2 regions of the Lysobacter sp. A286 genome follow, and region 2 is predicted to be linked to the other one. Evidence: predicted binding sites of a transcription regulator. Region 2 holds the regulator's gene; the other holds the start of a gene.

Region 1 (14,575 bases), 110 kb from region 2:
GGTTCATCCCGTAGGAGGACAAGGCCATGCGCAACGTACGGCACCTGCTCGAAGCGAAAGCCTCTGAGGTTTATGCGATCGGCCCGGATGCGCCGATGATCGACGCGATCCGGCTGATGGCCGAGAAGCACATCGGTGCGTTGTTGGTGATCCACGATGGCCGGCTGGCCGGAATCGTGTCGGAGCGCGACTACGCGCGCAAGATCGTGTTGCAGGGGCGCTCGTCGGCCACCACACCGGTGCGCGAGGTGATGACCGTCGATGTACTCACGGTGGGTCTTGATGACACCGCCGAACACTGCATGGCGCTGGTCACCAACCAGCGCATACGCCACTTGCCGGTGGTGGTCGAGGGCGAGGTACTGGGGCTGGTATCGATCGGCGACCTGGTGAAGGCAGTGATCGAGGACCAGCAGGTCGAGCTGGACCAGCTGCAGCGATACATCGCCAGCTGAAGCACGACGGCGGTGCGACCAGACGCGTTACCGCTACTTCGCGTACTTACCGCCGCAGCCCGAATCCTCGCCCGGACCCAGTTCCAGCGTCGCCAGCAACGCGGCCGGCGGGGCGATGCTGCCCAGGGCCAGGGCGATTGCGGCGCGTAGGCCGATCGCGCCCATGTCCGGGCGGAAGTCCGGGTTCCTGAATGTCCCATCGAGCAGCAACGGCGCGCGGAAGGCGAACAGGCTGCGGTCCTTCGGACGCGGCTTGATGACCAGGTCCAGATGCTCGGTGGCGAGGTTGATCGTGCCTTCGCCGACCAGGATCGTGTCGGTGGTATCGACCGCGAGCGCGCGCGCCGTCATCACGCCGCCGTCGACCTTGAAGTCGCCAAACGCGCAGCGGATCGGGATCAGCTGGTCTCCGGTCAACTTGAACTTGATGATCTCCGCGATATCGATGCCGGCCATCTCCATCAGCAGGTTGCTGATCTTGCCTTGTCCGATACCGAGCGCGACATCGCCGTCGCTGCTGCCCAGCATCGCGGCGATCGAATTGCCGCTGCCGTCCAGGGTGGCATGGCCGCTGAGCTTGCCGATGGCGTTCTGGACCAGTTCCACCGTGGGCAGCAGCTTGCTGAGGGTCAGGCCGCTGGCGGCCACGTCGGCATTCGTGTGAATGGTTGCCTCGCGCGCGTTCATGCGCACCGTCGAACGGATATCGCCATCGGCGACGCCGAAGTTCAACGGGTCCAGCAGCAGCAACCCGGCGTCGAGTTTCAGGTGCGCGTCCATGTCGTCCAGCGGCAGCGACGGCGAGTTGATGCGCGTGGCTTTCAGGCGCACGTCGGCGTCCATCGCGCGAAGTTTTTGGAGTTGGTAGGGCGTGTCGGGCAGCACGCGCGCGCTGGTTTTTTGCTGCGCCGCCTGGGCGGCGAGTTCGGGGTTGGTGGTCTCGCCCTTGCCGACCTCCGGCGCGCCGCCGATGAAGCCGGCGAGGTCGTCGAAATCCAGTCGCTTCGAGTGCAGGTTCGCGCGCAGGAAAGGCCGCTTGCCACCGGTGGTGAAGGCGGCGTCGCCGCCCAGGTCGCTGTCGCCGACCGTGCCGGCGAATTTGTCGTAGTGCCAGGTCGTGCTCTCGCCCTTGATGTTGCGGTTCAAGCGACCGTCGAGGGTGTAAGGCGGGGTTGGTGGCAGCGCGACGCCGATCAGCGGATACAGGTCTTCCAGGTTTTTCCCGGCAAGCGTCAGTTGCAGGTCGAAATCGCGCAGGCGCAGCGGGTCGCGCAGGGTGCCGCGGGCATGGGCCTTGGTGGCGCCGGCCTGTGCGTGGACGTCGATGTGGTAAGGCGCTTCGGTGTCGCGCAACTCCAGCGGCGATTCGGCGCTGCCCTGCAGGGTGAACTTGTTGTCGTTCCACTGCCCGCCGCCGTCGACCTTGATCGGTGGGGCGTTGCGCGGGTCGCGCGCCTGCGTGCTGGTTACATCGACCTTGATGTCGGTCTTGGCGGCGGCATCCAGGAACGTAAGCTTGCCGTCGTCGATCCATATGCGTCGGAACTGCAGGTCGGTATCGCCGCCGGTGCTGCCGAACTGCCAGTTGCCGCCGCCTTTCGGGTTCGCTTCCAGGTTCAATCTGGGGGTGGCCAGGCGCAGCTCGGGAATGCGGACCTCGCCGCGGAACAGCCGGCGCAGGTCGATGCTGATATCGACCCGGTCGGCGGTCGCCATGGTTGGCTGCCGTGACCAGTCGGCGTTGCCGAAGCTCAGCTGGTCAGCGTGGATCGTCGGCACCCAGCCCAGGTCGACATCCAGGTCGCCGCCGATCTTGAACTCGCGCCCGGTGCGCGCTTCGACCTGACGCTCGACCGGCCCCTTGAACCAGTTCCAGTCCCACAACAGAACCAGCACGATCAATGCCAGTACCAGTATGCCCAGTGCAGTCAGCCAAGGATGGCGGCGCGGCTGTTGCCACCAGCGCCCGGCGTTGCCGGCGCCGGAGGTCTGGCCGCCGGGTTGCTGTGGCGCGTCCGCGGCTGCGGCTGCGGGGGCTGGCATCGGTCGGAACCCTCAGGAGGACATGCTGTCCACCTTCGATACTGGCCGGTAAAGCGGGAGTGAATACGTTGTGGCGCGTTCAGTGGCTAGCTCACACTCACCGCATGCGCCTGCTCGCGGGTGGCAAGGAATTCGACATCCGGTGCGCGCTCCTGTGCCAACTGCAGGTTGACCCGGGTCGGGGCGAGATAGACCAACTGGTCGGCCGCATCCAGGGCAAGGTGGCTGGCATTCTTGTCGCGGAACTGCTCCAGCTTCTTCTCGTTGTCGCAACGGATCCAGCGGGTGGTGGAGACGGCAACCGACTCGAAGATCGCGTCCACGCCGTATTCGGCCTTCAGCCGGTAGGCGACCACCTCGAACTGCAATACGCCGACCGCGCCCAGGATCAGGTCGTTGCTCATCAGCGGCCGGAAAAACTGGGTTGCGCCTTCCTCGCTCAGTTGGGCGAGGCCCTTTTGCAGTTGCTTTAGCTTGAGCGGATCGCGCAGGCGCGCACGCCGGAACAGTTCCGGTGCAAAGTTGGGAATGCCGGTGAAGGTGATCGGCTCGCCTTCGCTGAAACTGTCGCCGATCGACACGGTGCCGTGGTTGTGGATGCCCAGCACATCGCCGGAGTACGCGGTCTCGGCGATCTCGCGGTCGCTGGCCATGAAGGTCAACGCGTTGGCGAGCTTGAGTTCCTTGCCAGTACGCACGTGGAAGGCCTTCATGCCGGCGGTGAACTTGCCCGAGCAGATCCGCATGAAAGCGACACGGTCACGGTGCTGCGGGTCCATGTTGGCCTGGATCTTGAACACGAAGCCAGTCAGCTTGTCTTCGGTCGGATCCACGTCGCGGGTAGTGGTCGCGCGCGGCTGCGGGCTGGGAGCATGCTTGACGAAGAAGTCCAGCAGCAGCTGCACGCCGAAGTTGTTGACCGCCGAGCCAAAGAACACCGGGGTCTGTTCGCCGGCGAGGTATTTGTCCAACTCGAACGGATGGCTGGCGCCTTGGACCAGCTCCAGCTCCCCGCGTGCCTCGGCCAGCGCCGCAGCGCCGATCCGCGCTTCCAGCCCGGGGTCATCGATGGAGGAAAAGATGGTCGAATCCTGGCGGGTGAAGTTGCGCCCCTGCTCGTACAGGTGGACCTCACCGGTCACCAGATGGACCACGCCCTTGAGCCGCTTGCCCATCCCGATTGGCCAGGTGACCGGCGCGCACTGGATGCCCAGCACGCTCTCGACCTCGTCGAGCAGGTCGATCGGGTCCTTGCCATCGCGGTCCAGCTTGTTGATGAAGGTCATGATCGGCGTGTCGCGCAGCCGGCAGACCTCCATCAGCTTGATGGTGCGTTCTTCCACGCCCTTGGCCACGTCGATCACCATCAGTGCCGAGTCGACCGCGGTCAGCACCCGATAGGTGTCCTCGCCGAAGTCCGCATGGCCCGGGGTGTCGAGCAGGTTGACGATGTGTCCGTTGTAGGGGAACTGCATCACCGAGGAGGTCACCGAGATGCCGCGTTCCTGCTCCAGCTTCATCCAGTCGGAGGTGGCATGGCGGGCGGCCTTGCGGCCCTTGACCGAGCCGGCCATCTGGATCGCGCCGCCGAACAGCAACAGCTTCTCGGTCAGCGTGGTCTTGCCGGCATCGGGGTGGGAAATGATGGCGAAGGTGCGGCGGCGCAGCGCCTGCTGGGAGACATCGGACATGGGGACGGCGTGCACGGGCACGCCAGCAGAGCGGGGAAGGACGCAATTATAGGGGGTGGTGGCAAGTCGTCGTCATGCGACGGCGATACCGTGCAGCCAGCGAGTGTTTTCGGCGAGTGCAGGGCAGTGCTTGCGCAATACATGGGCATCGGCTTTACTGAAACGGGAATCGTGGTGGTGTAAAGGAAGTTTCCGAATACGACCACTTATCGGACCGTATCTGCACTCAGGGGAGGGGGCATGATCCAGTTGGAAGTTCAGGTCGTATCCGATCATCGGGAAGGGTTACTGGTTGAGCTTGGCCGGGTAGTACACAGCAACGGCTTTACCGTTCAGCGTCAACGACTGACCAGGGGCAGTGCGGGAGAGGCCTGCCTGACCTTGCTGATACGTGGCCCGGCCGAGCGACAGATGGTGCTGGAGGAGGCCCTCGCCACGCATGCGCGGGTGCGCAGCTTCGAAGCGGCGCTGTACGACGGTTCTCCGGCCAGCGTTGCCTCGTCGATGCTGGGGTCGGCAGCGTCACCTCTGGCTGCATCGGCCGTGTCTGCACCGCCTGCCTCTGCGCCCGCACCGACATCCATGGAGGCGACAGAGACAGATTCGCAGAAGGTGGAGGCGGCGCTGCCGCAAATCGCAAAGGACTACCCTAGAATTTTCCCCTGGCTGCTCAGTCTTGAGCGGTCGCTGGCGCCGGACGCGCGTCACGCCTCGTTGCACCTGGCGGGCCGTCGCACTGGTGCATGGGTATACAAGCGTGATTTTTCCCTTGGTGCGAAATTGCAGCTTCACGACGCAGTCAAGCGCATCGGATTGCCGGCGTTGCGTGCATTGGCCCCGGTCGAGTTGCAGGGCGAACAACTGCGGTTGTCCGATCATCCGCTGGCGAAGCCCGGGGTGGAGTCGGGCGGCTGCCGCTTCTTCTGCGGCTACCTGGAAGGATTGCTGAGCGAATCCGTGCAGGGGGAAAGGGTTTACGTGCGCGAGACTTTTTGCCGCAGCACGGGTGCGGACGCCTGCACGTTCGAAATATCTCACTGACGGTTTCCGCCGTTGCGATCCAGCCGGCGCTTCCGGCGAGTACTCCGTCGTTCCGACACTGACCAAAGGGGGTTGGGCATGCATGCCGCACATCAGGATTACAGTTTTTTTCTAGTCGCACTCTCGTACGTAGTTGCCGTGCTGGGCTCATTCACGGCCTTGCAGTTGGCCATAGCCATTCCCGTGGCGCGCGCAGGACAGCGCTGGAGGGCCGTGCTGGCTGCGGGCACGGCCGTGGGTGTCGGTGCGATCTGGACCATGCATTTTCTCGGCATGCTGGCATGCGACGTCGGCATGGAGGTCGCCTACGACATTCCAATGACGGTCCTGTCGGCGCTTATTGCGCTGGTTGCCTGTTCGCTCGGCTTTGGTTTGGCGGGCAGCGGAGCCTTCAGTTGGCCCAAGCTGGTCAGTGGCGGCGTCTGCATGGGGCTGGGAGTGGCGGGGATGCACTACCTGGGCATGATGGCGATGCTGATGCCGGCCACGATGGAGTACAACACCGGGCTGGTCGCGCTCTCGGTAGCCATTGCCATCGTCGCGTCGATCGCGGCGCTGTGGCTGGCCTTCAACTTGCGCGGCCGCTGGCAGATGGTGGGCAGTGCGCTGGTGATGGGTCTGGCCGTCTGCGGCATGCATTACACCGGCATGGCAGCGGTGGAGTTCATTCCCAACGGCGGCCAGTTGCCCGCCAACTTCGAGCAGGGCCTGCGTGGTGACTACCTCGGCATGAGCATCTTTGTCGTGGCGGTACTGCTGCTGATGATCACCCTGATGGTCAACGTCTTCCGCCAGCAGCGTCGGGCGGCATTGAGCATCTGATGCCGCGAGCCGCGGCGCGCACGGGCACGCCAGCAGAGCGGGGAAGGGCGCAACTATAGGGCTGGCGAATGTGACCGGGTTCCGGACTTGCCTAAAGTCTGGAAGACACTGGCCGCTACACCGGTTGGGCGGGCGTTTCGTTCGCCACGTCTATGGAGAATTATCAGTGTTCATAGTTATTGCCGGTGAGGATGCAGGACAGGCCGATGAGCTGAAGTTGGCGCTCTCCGATTTCGGACTGGATTGGCAGGTCGAGTACGCCGCCGACGCTGCCGCCGTCATTACCCTGGACCGACCCGTCGACGTACTGGTCACTGACCTGGGCCTGCATGGTTCCGAGGTGCTGACCGAGCTGCGTGCCAAGTACCCCGATGCGGTGCGGATCCTGCTGCTGGAGCGCGGGCAGGGCGGCGAGGCCGTACACGCCCTTGATGGCGCACACCGGGTGCTGCACAAGCCACTGGACGGCGGCGAGCTGATCGACGCGGTCGAGGGTTTCATCGATCTGCGGCTGTTGCTGGACAACGAAGAGCTCAAGCGGAGTGTCGGCCAGGTCGAGTCGTTGCCGCCGGCGCCGCGGATGTATATCGAGCTGGTGCAGCTGATGCGCGATCCGGATGTCAGCATGGCGGAGATCGCCTATGTGCTTTCGCAGGACCCGGCGCTTGCGGCGAAGGTGCTTCGGCTGTGCAATTCGGCATTCTTCTCGGCCGGCAGGGAGATTACGGATATCCGTTCCGCGGTGACCCGCCTGGGACTGGGCATGTTGGGGCAACTGGTTCTGGTCAGTGAGGCCCTTGGCGGATCCGGCGAGTCCGACCAGGAAACCAGCGGGGTTGACCGGGAGGCCATGCAGTGGCGCGCGCTGGCAACGTCGCAGTTGGCCAGGAAGCTTCTGGCCGGGCCCAGCGCCGAGTTGGCGGCAACCGCCGGACTGCTTGCCGAGGTTGGCCTGTTGTTGCCCGGGATTGGTGGCGAGGTGGCCCCGGACCTGGAGTCTGAGCCGGATGTCGATATGGACATCCGTATTGCGAGCCCCGGCTACGCCGAGGCGGGTGCGTACCTGCTCGGCCTGTGGGGGTTGCCGATGCCCATCGTGGAGGCCGTGGCGCATCAATCCAGGCCGCGCCGCATGCGCTCGACCGGCTTCTGGGTCACCGGAGCGGTCCATGTGGCTTCCGCGCTGGTACGCAATACCCAGGTGGACGAAGGCTACCTGCACTCGGTTGGCGTGATTGACAAGCTTCCGCAATGGCGGCTGATGGCGGAGCAGATCGGGCAGAACGCCGAAGCCGCCTGAAGCCGCTGGTGTCGACCGATCGTCGCGTTGGAGACCCTCAACGTGGCGGTGGGATATCCACGCCTTGCATGCGAAACGGCAGCGAGACCAGCCGCATGCCCCGGTTCACCTGCACGGCGAAGTGCAGGTGTGGGCCGGTGGTGAAGCCGGTGTTTCCCGACAGGCCGATTTGCTGGCCGGCGGTGACGCGTTGGCCGGCGTGGACCAGCACGCCATCGACCTGCAGGTGGGCGTACAGGCTCATCGCGCCGTCGTCGTGCAGCAGCCGGATGAAATTGGCGCGGTCGGCGTAGGCATTCCGGTCCAGGCTGGTGCGTTCGAATCCCTCTTCCAGTTGCATCACCACGCCGCCACGTGCCGCCAGTACCGGTGTCCCGACCGGTACCGCGAAGTCGACCGCATAGCGATTTTCCGGGTCGTCGTGGCTGAAGGTTCCGCCATACCCCTGGTCGATTTCCGCGGTGTCGCGCGCCACCGGCAGCAGGTAGGTGGTATCGCCAGGCGCCGCGCTCGGGTTGCCCGGCAGGCTGTCCATGCGCAGGTCGAAATCCACCCGCTGGCCAGGATCTGTTGCTCGCAGTACCGACACTACGGTGCTGCCGCCGGTGGGAACCGTCGCTCGCGCCGGTAGTGCGGGATCGCTGGTGGTGTTGCGGTGGTGCCGGTAATGCAGCATCACCTCGATCGGACCGCTCAGCTGGTTGTCGGCCCAGACGTAGTACTCGCTGCCACGTGCCTCGATCCGCAGCCGGGCGATCGCCGTGGGCTCGACGAAGGCCGGAATCCTGCCGCTCTGCATTTGGGGAGGAGTGTCCCGGAGCTGGCGGTCGCCGTAATGGTTGACACCGTTGGCATCGGTCCAGCGGTACAGGGTGCCGGCGAGGGCGAGCGGCACGATGCTCATCAACGCGATCGCCAAGCCCGGTACCAGTCGCCGGGAGCGCTTCATCGGGTGCCCGTGCAATCCGCGGAAAGGCCGAGGGTGCTGGCGATGTCCGCAAGGTCGAATGCGGCTATCGCCCGGTCGTCGTGCACGGCGGCCAGCACGCCATCAGGAAATGCCGGCGTGCTGGCGGGGTGCAAGGCAATGCCGTCGGTACCGGAGGTCACCTGGCCCTGGAAGCTGCCCACCGGACGCAGGCTGTTGCGTTCGAACACGTGGAAGCTCGTCAATGGATCGTGTTGGTCGACCGCAACCCAGTAACCGGCGCCATTGCGGCACGGCCACAAGGCAATGCCCTCGGCGTCGGCCGCAAACGTGCCCGACGGCAGGCTGACGCCGGTGTAGCGGCCGTCGAGGGTGTACTCGCGCAAGGTGGACATGCGGCGACTTTGGTTGCCGGAGTGATGCTCGTCGGCAATCAGCAGGCGGTCGTGGGCGGCGTCGCCGGCAATCGACTCGACCACCTGCAGTGCCCCGGTCCCCTGGGTTTCACCGAACGACCCGAGGTAATTGATCTGCAATTCACCGACTGCATCGGTCTGCGCGCGGAAGCGGCGTACGCGCTGGTCGAGCTCGGGCAGCGGCGGCACGATGTCGTAATGCTCGCCGTACATGAAACTGTCGGTGACGTAGATATCCAGTTCGCCCGGTGCAGTGTCGTTGATCCAAAGGCCGTAGGGACTGCGCAGCACGTCCTCGCCGAAGTCTGCGACGGGCTGCAGCCCGGGCAGGTCGAACACCTGCAGCCGGTGGTTGTCGCGTTCCACGACAAACAGGCGGTCGCCATGCACGGCGACGCCGTTGGGCCGGTTGAATTGTCCAGGGTTCTTGCCCTTGCCGCCGATGGTGCGTAATAAGGCGCCGCTGTCGACATCGAACACCATCAGCTCGTGGGTCGACTTGGCGCTGGCGATCAACCAGGTCTTGCCGTCGTGTGCGCGCCAGGTCGCCAGCGAGTCCAGCTCGGCTTTCGCATACGGCGCGGAGACGTAGCGCTCTGCGACGGTGTGAAGCCCGGTTGCCGGGAGGGAGGCCGTGGCGCATGCGCTGAGCAGGAGCGCGATGCAGGCGATGGCAAGCAGGCGACAGATCATGCGGCGGTATCTTCGTCGGGCGGGTGGCGATGGTGCGGCAGTGTAGTGCTTGTCGGCAGCTCCGAGATTTCCGTGACCGGAGAATTTTATCAATCGCTTGATCCGGATAAAGCGATTGACACTTTGAAAATACGCTGGCAGACTCTTTCGCATCCATCGAGACCGGCAGAGGGACAGGCCCTTTGAAGCCGGGGCAACCTAGCGCAGCGCAAGCGGCGCGAAGGTGCCAATTCCTGCGGTACCCGGTCCTCTGGCCGGTCACCGAAAGATGGTTGTCTGGCTCGCCCTCGGGGTGTGCCGGCCATCCTGCTCGATGGCTCCCGCCACTCCGGAAGCCGCCATGAGCCTGCAACTTGTCCCGTTTGCCACCCCGTCTCTTTCCGACTGCGACGACGATGCCGCCCACGGGAAGACTCCGTCCTTCTTGACCGTCGCACCTGACACCGCGGCGGTTGGTAATGCCCGACGTGGCGAGATCCGAGTCGAGCTTGATTTGCGCCATGCCGGCCGGCGCGCGCTGGTGGTGCGCTATGAGTGGATCGGCGAGCCCGGGTTGCCGGTGGTGCTGGTGGCCGGCGGCATTTCCGCCGACCGCCACGTCGCGGCCAGTGCGGCCTTCGGCGACGCCGGCTGGTGGGACGCGCAGTGCGGGCCAGACCGTGCGCTGGATCCCGGGCATCACGCCATTTTGTCCCTCGACTGGGTTGGCAGCGACGGTGCGCTGGACGCACCGATCGACCCGGCCGACCAGGCCGATGCGGTTGCGGCGCTACTGGATGGCTTGGGCGTGGAGCGGCTGGCCGCCTTCATCGGCTGCTCCTACGGTGCCATGGTCGGCCTGCAGTTCGCCGCCTTGTACCCGGACCGGCTGCACCGGTTGGTGGCGATCAGCGGCTGCCATCGTTCCCACCCCTATGCCAGCGCGTGGCGCGCGTTGCAGCGACGTGCGGTCACGCTGGGTGCACTGCAATGCGACGACACCCACGGGCTGGCCCTGGCGCGCCAGTTGGCGATCCTGAGTTACCGCACGCCGGAGGAGTTCGACGGCCGTTTCGGCGCCGCCAAGGTGGTCAATGGCCAGGTGCGCGTGGCAGCCGAGGACTATCTGGAGCACTGCGGAAACCACTACGCCAGCCGCACCGCCGCGACCGCGTTCGTGCGCTTGTCCGAGTCGATCGACCTGCAGGCGCTGTCACCTGAAACGGTACGGGTGCCGGTGACCGTGGTCGCGGTGGCCGAGGACCGGCTGGTGCCGGTGGCTGACGCCTATGAGCTGGTCGAGCGCCTGCGCGGCGAGACCCGCCTGCAGGTATTGCGGTCGCTGTACGGCCACGATGCCTTCCTCAAGGAACCCGAAGCGATCGACCGCATCCTGCGCGAGGCATTGCTGGATGTCGCCGATGCCCAGGCATCCGTCGAAGCCGATGCGCGGGCATCCGTCGAAGCCGATGCGCGGGCATCGGCATGAGCCTGCATTCGCTGGACCGCAGTCGCGGTCATCGTTCCACCACCGCGGTGCGTGCCGGCATCGACCGTGACCCCGCGTTTGGTGCGGTGACGCCACCGCTGGTGCTGTCGTCCAACTTCAGTTTTGCTGGCTTCAACGACAAGCGCAGCTACGACTACACCCGCAGCGGCAATCCGACCCGCGACCTGCTCGGCGAGGCACTGGCCGAGCTGGAGGGTGGCGCAGGCGGTGTGATCACCGCGACCGGCATGGCCGCGATCACCCTGGTGCTGAACGCATTGCTCAAGCCCGGCGACCGGCTGGTGGTACCGCACGATGCCTATGGCGGCAGCTGGCGCTTGTTCGATGCGCTGGCAACCAAGGGTGCGTTCGAGTTGATCACGGTCGACCTGACCGATCCGCGCGCGCTCAGCGAGGCATTGGCGCAAAGCCCGACATTGGTATGGATCGAAACGCCATCCAACCCGTTACTGCGCATCACCGACCTGCGCTTCGTGATCGAGGCCTCGCATGCGGCTGGCGCGCGGGTGGTGGTCGACAACACCTTCCTGTCACCCGCGTTGCAGCAGCCCATCTCGTTTGGCGCCGACGTGGTGGTGCATTCGACCACCAAGTACATCAACGGCCACAGCGACGTGGTGGGCGGGGCGGTGATCGCCAAAGACGCCGAGGTGCACCAGACGCTGGCGTGGTGGGCCAATTGTCTGGGTATCACCGGTTCGCCGTTCGACAGCTTCCTGACTTTGCGCGGCCTGCGAACGCTGGATGCGCGCCTGCGCGTGCATCAGGAAAACACCCTTGCACTGGTCGAGTTGCTGGATGCGCATCCAGCCGTGCGCATGGTGCATTACCCGGGGCTGGAGAGCCATCCGGGTCATGCCGTCGCCGCGCGCCAGCAAAGCGGATTCGGCGCGATGCTGAGTGTCGAGCTGGAGCACGGCGAACTGGAGGCAGAAGTAGCCGTACGCGCGTTCCTGGATGGGCTGGAGTACTTCACTCTGGCCGAGTCATTGGGCGGCGTGGAAAGCCTGGTTGCGCACGCGGCGACGATGACCCATGCGGCCATGTCGGCCGAAGCGCGGACGAAAGCGGGCATCGGTGACGGGCTGCTGCGGTTGTCGGTCGGCATCGAGCATGTCGATGATCTGGTTGCCGATATCGCTGCCGCGCTGGATCGTGTGGACGCCGTGGCCCGCGGTGTCGCGCGCGTGGCGAAATGAATGCCCTGATCGCCGAGCGTGCCGGCATCGCGCACGCGGCCAGTAGCGCCCTTGCGGCTGGCTATAGCCGCTTGCCGATCGCGCGGGTCGCATTGCTGGGTACCGGCAATGTCGGCCAGGCGGTGTTGGCCCGGATGGCAGACTGGACGGGTACGCGATTTGGCGATGCATTGGCGCTGGCGCACGCTGGCAATTCGCGCATTGCCCTGCAGGGTGAGAGTTTGTGTCCGTCTGATGCGCGGACGTGCTTTGCCAGTGGTTCTGGCGTAAGCAACGTAAGCGCGATGACTGCCGCCGATCGCGGATCGGTGGATCTGGATCGGTTGCCACGGGCGCTGCATGGGAGCGGAAATCGCATCGTCATCGATGCGACGGCCAGCGACGAAGTGGCCGGGCACCATGCGACCTGGCTCGCACAAGGCATCCATGTCGTCACCGCGTGCAAGCTGGGGCAGGGCACGTCGTTGACCCGTTGGCGCGAGATCCGCCACGCGGCCGAGCACGGCGGCGCGCAGTATGGCGACAGCGCGACGGTTGGTGCCGGCCTGCCATTGCTGCGCACGATCCGCGAACTGCAGGCCGGCGGCGACCGTATCCATGCCATTGCCGGGGTGTTGTCGGGATCGTTGGCATGGCTGTTCAACCACTACGACGGGTTGCGCCCGTTCTCGGGTTTCGTCCGCCAGGCACGTGATGCCGGTTACACCGAGCCCGACCCGCGCGAGGATCTGTCGGGAGAAGACGTGCGGCGCAAGATCCTGATCCTTGCCCGCGCGGCCGGGGTTGAGTTGGAGGCCCGCGAAGTCGAGGTTGCATCGCTGGTGCCCGAAGCGCTGGAGGGTGTGGCCCGCGCGGGTGTCGATGCGGCATTGCCGGCGCTGGATGAGCCATTGCGCGACGGTTTTGCGGCGGCCCGCAAGCGCGGCGAGGCCTTGCGCTTCATCGCGCGCCTGGACAGTTTCGGCAAAAGCCGGGGCAAGGCCCGTGTCGGCTTGGAATCCCTGCCGCAAGACCACCCGCTTGTCGCAGGTGCAGGAACCGACAACAAGCTCGCCATCTGGTCGGATCGCTATCGCGAGCAGCCGCTGGTGATCCAGGGCCCCGGAGCAGGTGCCCACGTCACCGCCGCGGGCTTGCTTGATGACGCCCTTCGGATTGCGCGATCAACACCTTGCTGAGCAGTTGCTCTTGCTTTCCGACCCGTAAATGACGGGCCGATGGCGGGAGGCGTGCCTCAACACTCGATGACGTTCACCGCGAGCCCTCCACGCGAGGTCTCCTTGTACTTGTCCTGCATGTCGCGGCCGGTGTCGCGCATGGTCTTGATGACCTTGTCCAGGCTGACCTTGTGCTGGCCGTCGCCGCGCATCGCCAGGCGCGAGGCATTGATCGCCTTCACCGAGCCCATCGCGTTGCGCTCGATGCAGGGAATCTGCACCAGTCCGCCAATCGGGTCGCAGGTCAGGCCGAGGTTGTGCTCCATGCCGATCTCGGCAGCGTTCTCGATCCGGCTCGGGCTGCCGCCCAGCGCCGCGGTCAAACCGGCGGCAGCCATCGAGCAAGCCACGCCGACCTCGCCCTGGCAGCCGACTTCGGCACCGGAGATGCTGGCGTTTTCCTTGTACAGGATGCCCACCGCGGCGGCGGTCAGCAGGAAGGTGCGTACGCCTTCGATGTTGGCGCCGGGAATGAAGCGGTCGTAGTAATGCAGCACTGCCGGGATGATGCCGGCTGCGCCATTGGTCGGCGCGGTGACCACGCGGCCGCCGGCGGCGTTTTCCTCGTTGACCGCCAGTGCGAACAGGTTGACCCAGTCGAGCATGGTCAGCGGATCGTCGTGGTCGGAAGGCGGACGCTCGGTCAGGTCGGCATGCAGTCGCGGTGCGCGGCGACCCACGCGCAGGCCGCCAGGCAGGGTGCCGGGTGAGCGGATGCCGCGCTCGACGCAGGACTGCATCGCCGCCCACAACTCGTCCAGCCCGGCGTCGATCTCGGCCGGAGTGCGCCAGACCTGCTCGTTGGCGTACATCATCTGGGCGATGGTCAGGCCGGTTTCTTCTGCCCGCGCCAGCAGCTCATCGCCGGAGGAAAACGGGTAGGGCACGGCGCTGGTATCGGCGACGATACGATCCTCGGCCGCCTCGTCCTGGTTGACCACGAAACCGCCCCCGACCGAGTAGTAATCGCGTGTGGCGATGACCTCGCCGTCCGCATCAAAGGCGGTGAAGCGCATGCCGTTGGTGTGGAACGGCAACTTCTGCCGCTTGTTCATGATCAGGTCGTGCTTCTCGTCGAAGCCGATCTCGTGACGGCCGGACAGGCGCAGGCGCTTCTCGCTGCGGATGCGTTCCAGCGTGCCGGGAATGATGTCCGGGTCGATCTGGTTCGGCCAATGGCCTTCCAGCCCCATCATCAGTGCCTTGTCGGTGCCGTGGCCACGGCCGGTCATCGCCAGCGAGCCGAACACCTCGGCCCGCACGCGCGCGGTGCGCTCAAGA
Region 2 (14,575 bases):
TTGGTGCGTACCACCAGGATGCCGGCCAGCAGGCCGCAGGTCAGCATGAATGCGGCACCGATGACCAATGCCTTGTGGCCGAAGCGCAAGCGCGCCATGAGCTGCATGGCTGGGGCCAGGGCGCGATCCAGCAAGGAGGGGGTGTGGCGATTGGACATCGGAGACCTCGGGGAGTGAATCGTTTTGATCGACCCCCGGGACAACGGCTGGCTGAACGAAAACTTTAGCGATCACTGGCAAATCCGCGTGGAGCTAAAGAAACCTCCGTGCTGGCCGATGTGTGGAAGTACAGCGGGAGCATGTGTTCCCGTCCCCACACGATCCAATACGTTCCCACACTCAGGAGTCTCCCCCATGCCCCGTTACCAGGTCCTTGTCACTGCCGCGCTGGCACTGGCGTTCGCCCTCCCGGCCCAAGCCGCTCTCAGCCCGATCAAGCGTGTGGAGCCGACCTATCCCGCCGAGGCGGCTCGCAACCGTACTGAAGGGTTTGTCGAAGTGGAGTTCACCGTGGGTGCCGACGGCAGCGTGGAGAGCGTCTCGGTCGTCAACGCGCGTCCGTCGCGCACGTTCGAGTCGGCCGCGGTGAGCGCGGTGAAGCAGTGGACGTTCGAACCGGGTGGTGGTCGTGGCAAGGTGCGCCTGGACTTCACCCTCTGAAGGCCATCGCCTTATGCCCGTGCGCTTCGGCGCCCGCACAAAAAACGCGCCGAATCCGGCGCGTTTTTATTTTGTGGGATCCTGCAGTGAAACCGGCAGCTGACCGAAGATTGGCTACTGCAGTGCTGCAGCCTCGGCCACCAGGCCCATCTCGGTGCTGGTCATCAGGCGCTCGATATCCAGCAGGATCAGCATGCGCTCGTCGAGCGTGCCGATGCCGGTCAGGAACTGGCGGTCGATGGTCACGCCCAATTCGGGAACCGGGCGGATCTGGTCGCCGCCCAGGCGGATGACGTCCGAGACACTGTCCACCACGATACCGACGATGCGATCGGAGACATTGAGCACGATCATCACCGTCACCGCGGTGTAGTCGGCATTGGCGAGGCGGAACTTCAGGCGCATGTCGATCACCGGCACGATCGTGCCGCGCAGGTTGACCACGCCCTTGATGTAGTCGGGCGCGTCGGGCAGGCGGGTCACGGCGTCGTAGCCGCGGATCTCCTGCACCTTGAGGATGTCCACCCCGTACTCTTCCTCGCCCAGGGCGAAGGTGAGGAACTCGCTGTTGTCGGTGTCGGCATCCAGCCCCGGTTGGGTGTACGTGGCGCGCGGGGCAAGCAGGGTGCGGTTGGGCGTGGAGTCGGTCATGGGGTGTGTCCTTGGTGCAATCCGCGGCGGCGGCAATGAATGGGGCGGGTAGGGTCAGGCGGCGACGGGCAACGGAGTGCCGGTCCCGATGCCGGCGGCGTCGATGATCAGCGCGACGCGACCGTCGCCGAGGATGGTCGCGCCGGAGATGCCCGGGATCCGGCGGTAGTTGGCTTCCAGGTTCTTCACCACCACCTGCTGCTGGCCGAGCAGTTCGTCCACTTCCAGTGCCAGGCGGCGGCCCCCGCTTTCCACGACCACCGCGATCGGTGAGGCGGCCGCATCGGCCGGTGGCAGCCGGTATTGCTGGCGCAGGTTGACCAGCGGTAGGTAGTCGTCGCGCACATGCAGCACACGGGTGTCGCCGGCGATCGTGCGCACCTCGTGCGGTTGCGGCTGCAACGACTCGACCACCATGTTGAGCGGCAGGATGAACACCTCGTCGCCGACCGCGACCGACATGCCGTCCAGGATCGCGAGCGTCAGTGGCAGCCGGATCGACACGGTGGTGCCGACGAGCTTTTCGCTGCGGATCTCAACCTGGCCGCCCAGTGCCAGGATGTTGCTCTTGACCACGTCCATGCCGACGCCGCGCCCGGACAGGTCCGACAACGCATCGGCGGTGGAGAATCCGGGGTGGAACACCAGGTCCCAGACCTGTGCATCGGTCGGGTTTTCCGGCAGCGGCAGGTTGCGTTCGGCCGCCTTGCGCACGATGCGGTCGCGGTCCATGCCGCGGCCGTCGTCGCTGACCTCGATTAGGATGTGGCCACCCTGGTGGGCAGCGTTCATGGTTATGGTGCCGGTCTCGTCCTTGTTCGCGGCGCGGCGCTCGTCGGCGGACTCCAGACCGTGATCGATCGCGTTGCGCATCAGGTGCACCAGCGGGTCGACGATCTTCTCGATCATGCCCTTGTCCAGCTCGGTGGCCTCGCCGAAGGTGCGCAGGCGGACCTTCTTGTCGAGCCGGGAGGCCAGGTCGCGGACCATGCGAGGGAAGCGGCTGAAGGCAAATTCCACCGGCAGCATGCGCACGCTCATCACCGCTTCCTGCAGGTCGCGGGTGTTGCGGTCGAGCTGGCCGAGCCCGGTCAGCAGGGTTTCGTTGGCCACCGGGTCCAGGTTTTCGGAACGCTGGTGCAGCATCGCCTGGGTGATGACCAGTTCGCCGACCAGGTTGATCAACGCATCGACCTTCGCCACGGCGACGCGAATGGAGGTGTCGGCGTCCGCATTGGCGGCGCGGGCGGTACCCGGCGTGCGGGAGGCGGCAGTGGATTCGTCGTCGGACGGCACGGCGGCAAGGGCGGGTGCCGGCATCCGCAGCGACGACGTCGCGGCGACGGCCTCGATCGACAGCTCGCACTGGTCTTCGACCCACGCGAACGCTTCGTCGATGGCGGCGCGCGGCACGTTGCCCGGCAGCATCAGGTCCCAGGCCAGGTGCGCCTCGAACGGGTCGAGTACGTCGAACGCCGGCAGGCGGTCATCCAGGCAGGTCGCGGTCAACTCGCCGTGGCTGCCCAGCTCGCGCAGGATCCGCAGCGGGTCGTTGCCGGTCATGAACAACGAGGTTTCCGGGCGGAATCCGATGCGCCAGTGTTCGGGGTCGCCCATGTCGCCGGCCTTTCCCACCGCGGCAATGGCCGGCGCAGCGCCCGCCTCGCTTGCCAGCAGTCGGTCCAGTCCGGAGCGCGCGCGACTCATGGCCTGCTGGTCGACCTGTCCGCCGTGTTCGGCCACCGCGAGCAATCCTCGCAGTACATCCACCGCGTCCAGCAATGCATCGATGGCGACGTGGTCGAGATAGCGGTGGCCAGAGCGGGTGTCATCCAGCAACGTTTCCAGCAGGTGGGTCAGGTCGGTGACGTCACCGAAGCCGAACGTGGCCGCACCCCCTTTGATCGAGTGCGCGGCGCGGAAGATGACGTTGATGGTGTCACCGTCGGCGACGCCGGGCTCCAGATCCGGTTCCATCTGGGTTTCCAGGCGCAACAAACCCGCTTCCATGGCTTGCAGCCCTTCACGGCTTTCCTCAAAGAACGCGGCGTGGAATTGGGTGATGTCCATGGTGTCAGGCGAGAACCTTGCGAACCGTGGCGAGCAACTGCTCGGGATCGAACGGTTTGACCAGCCAGCCGGTGGCGCCGGCGGCGCGGCCTTCCTGCTTCTTGTCGCCACCCGACTCGGTGGTCAGCATCAACAGCGGGGTGAACTTGTAGCCGGGCAACTGGCGCAGCTGGCGGATCAATTCGATCCCATCCATGCGCGGCATGTTGACGTCGGTCACCACGGCGTCGAAGTGGGTGGTCCTGGCGATATCCAGTGCAGCCTGTCCGTCTTCCGCCTCGTGCACGGTGTAGCCGCCCGACGACAGGGCAAAGGCGACCATCTGCCGCATGGAAGTGGAATCATCGACGATCAGCAGCTTGGCGCTCATGCGGGATCTCCATTGTTTTCAAGGTCGCCAGCCGTTCCAACCGGTGCGCCGAGCCCCAGCACGCCGGTAAGCGCGAGCACGTTCGCCGCGTCCATCAGGGCAGGCGAGGCCAGGGTGATGGTGGTGCCGTGACCGGCGTTCGCGCGGTCGCGGATGAAGGCATGCAACAGCTGCAGGCCGGCGGTATGCACCCGCTCTACCCGGTCGCCAGTCAATGCCAGCATGCCGGCACGGTTGAGGAGCGGCGCGAGCGTCGCCCGTAACGCTTCGACGTGCTCGATACCCAAGTCGGGTTGTAACGATATTTCATTCATGGAATGGGCGGCCGTTGCAGTAAATGGCTGCAGTCAATGGCGTTAACGGCGCAGTGCGCGGGAACTTGAAGATTCATTCAAACAATGCGTTGGCATCCAGCAGAACCGTTGGGGCGCGGCCGACCCGGGCGACACCGAGTACCCCGCCAGGGTCGTTGCCCGGTAGCGGCGGCTCGATATGCTCGCGCGCCAGCGTCACCACGTCCTCCACCGCCGAGACCAGCACGCCGATCAGCTCGTCGTCGCGCTCGACCACGATGATGCGGACGTTCTCGTCGGTGGTGACTTCGCCGGTACCCAGCCAGCGGGCGAGATCGAAGACCGGCACGATGCGTCCACGCAGGTTCATGACGCCCAACATCGCGCGGGAGGTGCCGCGCATGGCCGTGATGGTGGCCATGCGCACCACTTCCTGCACCCGCAGCAGTTCAAACGCGTAGTGGTCGCTGCCCAGGGTCGCGCGCAGCCAGCGATGCCCGGCCGTGGTCGCCCGCAATGGCGGCGCTACCGTGTCCGGTTGATGAGCCGGTGCTGGCGCCGGGCGGGCCGGAAGTCGTGCCGACTCCACTTCTGGCGCGGGGGCAAGTTGGAGGACGGGCACTGGTGCAGGCACGAGCCTGGTGGCCGCCTGGAGCGGTGCCAGCAGCTCGTCCAGGTAGCTGTCCACCATCTGTGAGCTCATGCGGCCTCCTGTTGCTGCGGTATTGCATCCAGCAACCAGTTCAGTGCCGAGCGGTACGCTTGCGCACCGCGGCCGCTGGGTGGCGTGGCCGCCGTCAACGCCATGGCATCGCGCAGACGGGTATCCATTGGCACCGCCTTCGGCCAGACCAGCGCCTCGTAGCTGTCATGCAGTTGTTCCAGGATGCGTACCCCGGCGCGGGTACGCCGGTCATACAAAGTGGGCAGGATGTGCCGTGGCAACGGGCGTCGACGCGACCGCTGGACCATGTCCGCGGTGCGCAGCATGTCGGTCAGTCCGTGAAGCGCCAGCGGGTCGGTCTGCGTGGGCACCACCAACCGGTCGGCGGCGGCCAGTGCGTTGACCATCAGCAGCCCAAGCGTCGGTGGGCAGTCGAGCAGGACATGGTCATAGCCACCACGCGTGGCATGCAGCGCGCGCGCCAATGACAGGCCCAGGCCGGGCTGGGTGGCTCCACGGCGTTCCAGGGTCGCCAGTGCAGGCTGTGCCGCCACCAGCTGCAAGCCGTCGATCGGGGTACTACGGGCAAGGGTGGACAGCTCCACGCTCCGGCTGGAGAAAATGTCGTGGGTTCCCGGCGGCGTCGGGTCCGATGGCACCCCGAAAGCACGTGTCAGTGACGCATGCGGGTCCAGGTCGATCAGCAGTACCCGGTTGCCCTTTTCGGCAAGTCCACGTGCCAGGCACAGCGACGTGGTGGTCTTGCCCACCCCGCCTTTTTGATTGGCAATGGCCCAGGTCTGCATGTCAGCCGGCTCCGGAGTTCGGGTTGGGGCGCGCGACCGTCGCCATCGTGGAATCAGGTGTTGCGCCGGCGGCTACTGCCGGCGGCAAGGGGGCTGTGATGGCATCCGGCCCCTGCGGCGAGGCCAGGATGACCAGCAGCACGCGACGGTTGGCGTTACGGCCCTCGCCCGTGGTGTTGTCGGCTATTGGCTGGTATTGGCCGTAGCCAACCATGGCCAGTCGTGTCGCCTCCACCCCGGCATCGATCATCTCGTGCACCACGCTGCCGGCGCGCGCGGCCGACAATTCCCAGTTGGAAGGGAAGCGCGCGGTGGCGATCGGCACGTCGTCGGTGTATCCCTCCACCCGCACCGCGTTGGGTTCATCGCGCAAGACGTGGGCCAGCTTGCGGATGGTTTCCACCGCCAGCGGACTGGGTGTGGCGATGCCACTGGCGAACAGGATGTCACTCTGGATCTCCACCTCCAGGAACATCGGCCCGCGCCGCACGGTGACCAACTTTTCGCGCACCAGTTCCGACAGGGCGTCCTGGATACGCTGGCCGAGCAAGTGCAGGTCAGTCTGACGCCGGTTTTCGACCTCGATCGTTGCCGCTGCGGCGGCCGCGGCCTGCCGGCTGCGCGACTGCTGGCCGAAGGTTGGCATGTCCAGCACTTGCAGCATCCGCGGCGAGTTGATCGGGGTCGCGGCGGCCGGGCCGGCCTTGGAGGCAGCGGTCTGGATCGACGGACGGTCGAAGGAGGAGCCGCGCAACTGGGTCTCGCCAAGCTGGATCGGGCTGATGGTTCGCGGTGCGCCGCCGAAGGCGGAGGACAAGGAGTCCGCCAGTACCCGGTACTTGCCTTCATTAAGCGAGGAGATCGCGTACATCACCACGAAAAATGCCAACAGCAGCGTCAACAAGTCGGCGTACGGGATTGCCCATGCCTCGTGGTTCTGATGTTCCTCATGCTGGTGTCGGCGTGCCATCTCAGTGTACGAAGCCGTTCAGCCGGATCTCGATGTTGCGCGGATTCTCGCCCTGAGCGATGGCGATCAGGCCTTCGATGATCATCTCGCGTTCTTCGGTCTGCTGGTTGATCAGGCCCTTGAGCTTGCTGGCGGCCGGCAGCAACGCCAGGTTGGCGGTGCCGATGCCATAGATGGTGGCAGTGAACGCGGCCGCGATGCCGGCCCCCAGCTTGCTGGGATCGGCCAGGTTCTTCATCACCGCGATCAGGCCCATTACCGCACCGATGATTCCCAGGGTGGGTGCGTAGACGCCCATGCCCTCGAACACCTTTGCCGCCGCCAGGTCACGGCTGGACTGTCCGTACAGCTCGATCTCCAGCATCTGCCGGATCGTCTCGGGCTCCAGTCCGTCAACGACCATTTGCAGGCCCTTGCGGACGAACAGGTCCTCTTGCGCGGCGATCTCGGGTTCAAGCCCGAGCAGGCCCTGGCGGCGCGCGACCGTGCTCCATTCGACGATCCGGCTGATCATTGCGGGGCGGTCATGTGCTGGCGGCAGGAACACCCAGCGCACGATCTTCATCGCGCGCATGAAGGTGTCCATCGGTGTCTGCAACAGGATCGCGGCCAGGGTGCCGACGATCACCACCACGAATGCTGCCGGCGACCACAGTCCCGACAGGCCCGCGCCCTTGAGCAGGCTGCCGCCGACGAGGGCGAACAACGCAAGTACGGTGCCGATGACGCTGAGTCTGTCCATACTGTCCGTTAACGGTGCTGGCCGGGATTACTTGAGTCGCGACGTGCCACGCACGCCGGTTCGATACAGCGCGTCCACGTCCAGGATCAGTGCCATCCGGCCGTCGCCAATCAGGCTGGCGCCGGCATAGCCCGATAACCCGCGCAAGGTGCGCGGCAAGGCCTTGATCACTACTTCCTCGCGACCGCGCACGCGGTCTACCGACAGGCAGAATCGCTGCTCGCCGGCTTGCAACACGACCACGGTGCTGCCCGCGGTCGCCTCGGGTTCGATACCCAGCCAGCCGCGCAGGCTCAACAGCGGCACCGGTTGTTCGCGCAGGTCGAGCACCTCCTGGCCATCGATCGACATGGGCGCCCCGGGCAGCTGCGCAAGCACCTCCATTACCCGGACCAGGGGCAAGGCATAGACGTCGTTGTCGACCTCGACCAGCAAGGTCGGAAGAATCGCCAGGGTCAGCGGCACCTGGATTACGAAGCGCGAGCCGTGCCCCGGTTCCGACTGGATCTGGACCCGGCCGGACAACTCGTGGATGCGTGATTGCACCACGTCCATGCCTACCCCGCGCCCGGACAGGTCACTGACCTCGGCGCGGGTGGAGAAGCCCGGCAGGAAAAGCAGTTGCAGGCACTCGTCCGGCGACAGCCTGGTTGCGGCGTCGGCATCGACCAGGCTCTTGCGCACGGCAATGTCGCGGATCCGGTCCGGGTCGATTCCGGCGCCGTCATCGCGGACCTCGATGACCACGTGGTCGCCTTCCTGCTGTGCGGACAAGCGTACGTGGCCTTGCTCGGGCTTGCCTGAGTTGCGGCGCGCCTCGGGTGACTCGATGCCATGGTCGATCGCATTGCGCACCAGGTGCACCAGCGGATCGGCCAGCGCCTCGACCAGATTGCGGTCCAGCTCGGTCTCCGCGCCAACGACTTCCAACTCGACATTCTTCTGCAGTTGTCGCGCGACATCGCGGGCGAGCTTGGGAAAGCGGGCGAACACGCGGCCGACCGGCTGCATTCGCGCCATCATCACCGCTGACTGCAGGCGCGAGGTCGCGCCGTCCAGCGCGCCGACCGCGCGATCGAGTTCCTCGTCATGCAGTCGCGGACGCAAGGTCTTCAGGCGGTTGCGCGCCAGTACCAGCTCCCCGACCAGGTTGACCATGGTGTCGAGGCGGCGCACGTCGACACGCACCGTCGGCTCGTCCTGGTGTGCCGGGGCGGCAGGCTTGCGCGGCTTTGGCAGGCTGGGCGCCGCCGGTTGAGCTGGTGGTGGCGCGGGCACGGCTGCAGGGATGGCCGCAGGCGGCTCCGGCGTCGCTGCAGGCGACACCACGCCGGGTGTGCCGCCGCTGCCGTGCAGGCTGTCGAGCAATGCCTCGAAGTCGAGCTCATCCAAGTCGTCGCCGCCGGGGGCGGCTGGCGATTTGATGTCGTGGTTTGCCGGAATTCCGATTATGGCCGCATCGACCCGCAGGCTGTCGATCAATGCTTGGGGTGCGGGCGTCATCGGCTCGCCAGCGGAGACGCAATCGAGCATGTCGACCAGCAGGTCCAGGGCCTGCTGGGAGCCGTCGAAGGCAGCGGCATCCAGCACCGCATCGCCGGTACGTGCCAGGTTCAGTCGATCTTCCACCGCGTGGCAGATCGTCACCATGGCCGGGAAATCCAGGAACCCGGCGCCACCCTTGATGGTGTGGAAACCGCGGAACACCGAGTTCAGGCATTCACGATCGGCGGGCGCGTGCTCCAGTGCGACCATCTGCTCGCCAAGCTGATCGAGGATCTCGCGCGCCTCGACCAGAAAGTCGGCGCAGATGTCGGACGCGGTGTCCATGCCGCTATAGCCCCAGGGACGACAGCAGTGTGTTGGCGTCGTCCTGGCTGACCGGCTCCGGATCCAGGCCGGCGATCGCGGGGCCGTGGCCACGGTTGGAAGCTTGCGGGGCAATGCCGGACTCCTCCTGGCCGACCACCTCACCCAGCCCGACGTGCACGGCGCGTACCAGCGAGACCACGCGCAGGATGATTTGCCCGGTAAGGTCCTGGTAGCCCTGGGCGGCGGTCAGCTCCGACAGTCGCGAGCGGATGCCGAGCATGGCATCGCGTTGCGTATCGTCCAGCGGCGTGGGCAGCTGGCGCAGGAGCGCGCTGCACTCATCGACCAGGTCCAGTGACCGCATGCTGGCGCGTTCGGTCAGGGTGACCACATGCTCCAGCCGAGCGCAGGCGTCGGGCAGCGAGGTCGCGCTGGGTTGCTCGTGACCATCCTCGCCGAACGCCTGCTCCAGTTCGCGTGCAAGTCGCGACAGCCCCTGCACGAATGGTTGGGTACGCCATTGGATCAACTCATCGACGTTCTCTCGCCAGCCGTCATGGTCGTCGTTTTCCAATGCCCACAGCGCGGCGTGCAGGCGTTGGGTGATGACCTGCCGGTCGTCGCTGTTCACGCGCCCGCCCCGAGGCGCTCGAATACCTTGCCCAGCTTGTCGCCTAACGTCGCGGCGGTAAACGGCTTGATGACGTAGCCGTTCACGCCGGCTTGCGCGGCTTCGATGATCTGCTCGCGCTTGGCTTCGGCGGTGACCATCAGCACCGGCACCTTGGCCAATGCGGGATCCTTGCGGATCGCCTTCAGCAGGTCGATGCCGGGCATGCCGGGCATGTTCCAGTCGGTGATCACCAGGTCGAAGCTCGCCTTGTTCAGCTCCACCAGGGCGGTGGTGCCGTCGTCGGCTTCGGCCGTGTTGGTGAAGCCAAGGTCGTTGAGCAGGTTCTTGACGATGCGACGCATCGTGGAGAAGTCGTCGACGATGAGGATGCGGATGTTCTTGTCCATGGGTCTGGAGGCACTCGGGAAGCGGTTGAAAATGATGATTCGATTGCGACGATGGTTCAGTCACTCGGGTCCATGGCGGTGTCGCGCCACTCGCCCAGTCGCGCGCGTAGCCGCAGCATCGACTGGCCGTGGATCTGGCACACGCGTGACTCGCTGATCGACAGCACGGCGCCGATCTCGCGCATGTTCAGCTCTTGCTCGTAGTACAACGACAGCACCAGCTGTTCGCGCTCGGGCAACTCGCCAATGGCGCCGCCGAGTGAGTCCCGGAACTCGCCATAATCGAACGCGCGTGCAGGGTTGGCATCGCCAGGGGCGGACACGCGCGGTTCGCCGTCGTGCTCGTCGGTGTGCGCGTCAAGGCTGATCAACTGGCCGCGTGAGGATTCCTCCAGCATGCGGTAGTACTCATCCAGGCCGATCTCCAACTCACCGGCAACCTCCTGCGCGGTGGCGGCGCGGCCGGTGGCCTGCTCAATCCGGCGGGTCGCGGCGATCACGTCGCGATAGCGGCGATGTACCGAGCGCGGCACCCAGTCGCCACGCCGGATCTCGTCGATCATCGAGCCGCGGATGCGGATCGACGCATACGTCTCGAATGCCGCGCCCTGGTCGTCCTGGAAGTTTCGTGCAGCGTCCAGCAAGCCGAGCATCCCGGCTTGGATCAGGTCGTCGACCTCGACGCTCGACGGCAATCGTGCCGCGAGGTGGTGGGCAATGCGACGGACCAGTTCGCCGTGGCGCTCGACCACTTCGGATGCATCCTGGCGGGGCAGGCTGGCGCGATAGGCAGCGGCGGCATGACTCATGCGATGGCACTCCTGGCAGGTGTGATCAGGCGCTCCATGTAGAACTCGACATGCCCGCGCGGACCTTGCGGGGATTGCCATTGGCCGGCGCGGCGGGCGATGTCACGGAATGCCATCGCCGAAGGACTGGACGGGAACGCCTGGGTTACCGCTTCCTGGCGCTGGATGGCGCGACGCAGCCATTCGTCGCGGGGGATCGCGCCCAGGTAGTTCAGGGTCACGTCGAGAAACTTCGATGCGACTCGCTCCAGCTTGCCGAACAGCTGTCGACCCTCGCCGGGGTTGTGCACCTGGTTGGCCAGCACCTGGATGCGGCTGACCCCGCGGTCGCGATTGAGCACCTTGATAAGCGCATAGGCATCGGTGACCGAAGCCGGCTCGTCGCACACCACGACGATCACGTCCTGTGCGGCCTGGCAGAAGGTCAATACGCTGTCGGCAATGCCGGCGGCGTTGTCGATCACCATGGCGTCGATTGGCAGGTCCAGCTGGCTGAAGGCATGCACCAGACCAACATGCTGTTGCGGCAGCAGCTCAACCATGTGGCGCTTGCCGGAGGCAGCGGGCACGACCCAAAGGCCACCCGGGCCTTCCAGCAGGGTGTCGCGCAGTTCGCAGCGCTCGGCGAATACATCGGCCAGGGTGAACCGCGGCGACAGGCCGAGCATGACGTCGACATTGGCCAGGCCCAGGTCGGTATCCAGCAACAAGGTGCGCTGGCCGGAGTTCTGCAGCGACATCGCCAGGTTGACCGATACGCTGGTCTTGCCCACGCCGCCCTTGCCGCTGGCTACGGCAATGACCCGGACCGGGGCCGCGCGCGCAGACGTTGTCGGCGTGGCGCCAGCAGGCTGCGCCATCATCGCGGGAACGGGTTGGAGGTCAGGCGATGGCATGGTGATCCTCGGTGACAAAGGGGTTATCGGCCGCACGGCGCAGTTTCTCCAGTTGCAGGACCAGGTTGGACGCATCGGCGGCCTCCAGATCCTCTGGAACGCTTTGGCCATGGGCGGTGTAGGTCAGGCTCAGACCGTTGCGGATGGCGACCGACAAGGCCGCGCCAAGGCGTCCGGTCTCATCGGTCTTGGTCAGCACCACGCCTTCGGGACTGGCCATCCGGTAGCGGCGGACCAGTTCACTCATGTCATGCGGGTGTGCGCTGGCGGGCAGTACCAGCAAGCTGCGCAACTGGCGGGTGGCACGCAGCCAGGTGATCTGGCTGAGCAGCGCGCGGTCACGGGCGCCATAACCGGCGGTATCGACCAGCACCAATGGATAGTCCTGCAACTGGGCCAGCGTCTGGGCCAGGGCTTCCGGCCCGTTCGACTCGCATACGGTGATGCCGAGGCGGCGTCCGTGTGCATGCAGTTGTTCGATTGCGCCCACGCGCTCGCTGTCAGTGGTCACCATGGCGACATCGCGGGCGCGGTGGCGGGCGGCAAAGCGGGCGGCCAGCTTTGCCACGGTCGTGGTCTTGCCGGCGCCGGTGGGTCCGATCAGTGCGATCACGCCGCCGTCGTCGATGGGCTCGCTGCGGCTGATGGTCAGCATCCGTGCCAGCTCGGCGAGCATCGGTGCGCGCACCTTGTCCGGGTCCAGCGCCGGGTTGATCTTGGCCGCAATGGTCTGTGCCAGGGACTCGTCGCAGCCATACCCCAGCAGCATGTCGTAGGCGGCGGCACGCGCCGGGGAGCCGCGCAGGCGTTCGCTGGTGAACTGGCCCATCTCGCGCTCGATCATCCGTCGCATCGAACCCAGTTCCTCGCGCATGGCGATGATGCCGGGGTCCGGCTCGGCGACCGCGTGTACCGCCGGTGGCGCGGCCTTGACGCTGGCCCCGGTCGCATCGGCCGGTGCCGGCAGGTGCGACGACATCGTCGTGGCCAGTGAGGGCGGTTCCTGGACTGGGGCCGGGTCTGGAAGATCGGCGGGAAGCTTGCCGGCCGGGGCCTCGGTGGCCGCGCCCTCGCCGAGGGGATCGGCTGGCAGCAGGTCCCGGTCGGCGAGGGCATTCATCATCGCCTCGAAGTGGGTCGGTGATCCGGTTGCTGCGTTCACCGCTGCAGCGGTCGGGGCAGCGTTGGCCTGTGGCCGCGCACCGGCAGGGCGTGACGCATTCGGGTGGAGGGCGGCCGTTGGCGGCATGTGTCCGGTGAGCTCCGCCAGGGTCGCGTCGGCGTGTTCCTTGTCATGGCTTTCCGCCGGGGAACCACCAATGCGGAACACGGCGCGTGCGCGGCTGGCGAAACTGTCGCGCGGTGGCGACGTCTTCGAGTCGGCGCCCGATGCCGGCGTCACGGCTGCCTTGCCGCTCGCGTCGTCGTGGTTCCGGCCCGCGTGTCCGGGGGTTGCCGGCGGCAGCTGGTCGGGCCTGGTGGCAGCCGGTGTCGGCGACAGTGCCGGCGTCGCGGCACGCAGAGCCTGATGCACCAGTGCCTCGTCGTAATCGGTCGCCGCGACGACCTCGATCCCGTCGGCGGTCGGCCGCGTCGACAGGATGACCGACTCCGCCCCCTGTTCCTCGCGCACCATGCGCAATGCGCTGCGCATGTCGGTGGCAATGAAACGCTTGATTCTCATGACGTTGTTCCCTTGTTCCCGTTATTCCAGGCCCTGGTTTGTCAACCAATCGAGCCGACCAACCGCAAACGCTTCTCTTCCGGTACTTCGGTGTAAGCCAGTACCGACAGGGCCGGTACGCTGTGCCGCACCAGCCGCGCGATGGTTGCGCGGATCCCGCCGGGCACCAGCAGGACGGCCGGTTCGCCGCGTCCCTCCTGCTGCGTCACCAGATCGTTGAGGTTCTGGTGCAGCCGCTCGGCAAGTCCTGGTTCCAACGCGGCGCCGGTGCCGTTGACCGACTCTTGCAATACCTGTTCCAGAGCCGGCGCCAAGGTATAGACGGGCAGTTCGGTCTTGAGCCCGTTGAGCTCCTGGACGATGAAGCGCCCCAGTGCGTTGCGGACCGCTGCGGTCAGTGCGGCCGGGTCCTGGGTGTGCGCGCCGTGCTCCAGCAGTGCCTCCACGATCTGGCGCATCTGCCGCAGCGGCACCTTCTCCAGCAACAGTGATTGCAGTACCCGCACCACCACCGACAGCGGCAGCAACTTGGGCGTCAAGTCCTCGACGAGTTTCGGGGTCGCCTTGCCCACGCTGGCCAGCAGCTGTTGTACTTCGTCGTGACCCAGCAGTTCGGAGGCGCGCTCGCGCACCACGTGCGACAGGTGGGTGGCGACTACGGTGGCGGCGTCCACCACCGTGTAGCCCAGCGATTCGGCATGGGCGCGCTGGTCCGGCGGGATCCATACCGCATCCAGCCCGAATGCCGGGTCCTTGCCGGGGATGCCTTCCAACGGGCCAAATACCTGGCCCGGGTCGAGTGCCAGGTTGCGGTCCGGGTACAACTCGCCGGTCGCCATTGGCACTCCATGCACCAGGATCCGGTATTGGCCGGGCGACAGCTCCAGGTTGTCGCGCACGTGCACCGCCGGGATCAGGAAGCCCAGATCCTGGGTCAGCTTGCGCCGGATGCCTTTCAGCCTCGCCAGCAGTTCACCGCCACGGGTCTTGTCGACCAGAGCGATCAGCTTGTATCCCACCTCCAGTCCAAGCGGCTCCACCGGGCGCACTTCGTCCCAGCTCAGCTCGGCCATGGCCTGGTTCTGGCTGCTGCCGGTGGCCACCTCGTCGGCATCCGCGGTCGCGGCG

What was found. Region 2 encodes FliA, which starts transcription of late flagellar genes. Its sites were predicted from a motif close to TAAAGTTTNNCNNNCNNNGGCCGATAA; they were not measured.
Region 1: the regulator FliA is predicted to act here: its motif matches at 6,145-6,171, upstream of ACW7G0_RS09270 (HDOD domain-containing protein).

What each region holds. Positions count from the first base shown of each region.
Region 1 is NZ_JBSVRJ010000001.1:1,993,563-2,008,137, reverse strand. It holds gene ACW7G0_RS09300 (glycosyltransferase family 2 protein) at 1-67, shown strand, start outside; gene ACW7G0_RS09295 (CBS domain-containing protein) at 27-455, shown strand; gene ACW7G0_RS09290 (AsmA family protein) at 489-2,498, opposite strand; gene ACW7G0_RS09285 (peptide chain release factor 3) at 2,585-4,189, opposite strand; gene ACW7G0_RS09280 (hypothetical protein) at 4,430-5,230, shown strand; gene ACW7G0_RS09275 (MHYT domain-containing protein) at 5,309-6,052, shown strand; gene ACW7G0_RS09270 (HDOD domain-containing protein) at 6,219-7,352, shown strand; gene ACW7G0_RS09265 (peptidoglycan DD-metalloendopeptidase family protein) at 7,390-8,301, opposite strand; gene ACW7G0_RS09260 (6-bladed beta-propeller) at 8,298-9,389, opposite strand; SAM riboswitch class I at 9,540-9,664, shown strand; partial or broken gene metX (homoserine O-succinyltransferase MetX) at 9,736-10,776, shown strand; gene ACW7G0_RS09250 (O-succinylhomoserine (thiol)-lyase) at 10,854-12,077, shown strand; gene ACW7G0_RS09245 (homoserine dehydrogenase) at 12,074-13,255, shown strand; gene ACW7G0_RS09240 (L-serine ammonia-lyase) at 13,312-14,575, opposite strand, start outside.
Region 2 is NZ_JBSVRJ010000001.1:2,100,991-2,115,565, reverse strand. It holds gene ACW7G0_RS09840 (methyl-accepting chemotaxis protein) at 1-158, opposite strand, end outside; gene ACW7G0_RS09835 (energy transducer TonB) at 355-660, shown strand; gene ACW7G0_RS09830 (chemotaxis protein CheW) at 775-1,311, opposite strand; gene ACW7G0_RS09825 (chemotaxis protein CheW) at 1,366-3,381, opposite strand; gene ACW7G0_RS09820 (response regulator) at 3,386-3,751, opposite strand; gene ACW7G0_RS09815 (STAS domain-containing protein) at 3,748-4,065, opposite strand; gene ACW7G0_RS09810 (chemotaxis protein CheW) at 4,139-4,747, opposite strand; gene ACW7G0_RS09805 (ParA family protein) at 4,744-5,514, opposite strand; gene motD (flagellar motor protein MotD) at 5,516-6,484, opposite strand; gene ACW7G0_RS09795 (flagellar motor protein) at 6,486-7,226, opposite strand; gene ACW7G0_RS09790 (chemotaxis protein CheA) at 7,254-9,056, opposite strand; gene ACW7G0_RS09785 (protein phosphatase CheZ) at 9,061-9,669, opposite strand; gene cheY (chemotaxis response regulator CheY) at 9,666-10,058, opposite strand; gene ACW7G0_RS09775 (RNA polymerase sigma factor FliA) at 10,115-10,867, opposite strand; gene ACW7G0_RS09770 (MinD/ParA family protein) at 10,864-11,730, opposite strand; gene flhF (flagellar biosynthesis protein FlhF) at 11,750-13,447, opposite strand; gene flhA (flagellar biosynthesis protein FlhA) at 13,489-14,575, opposite strand, start outside.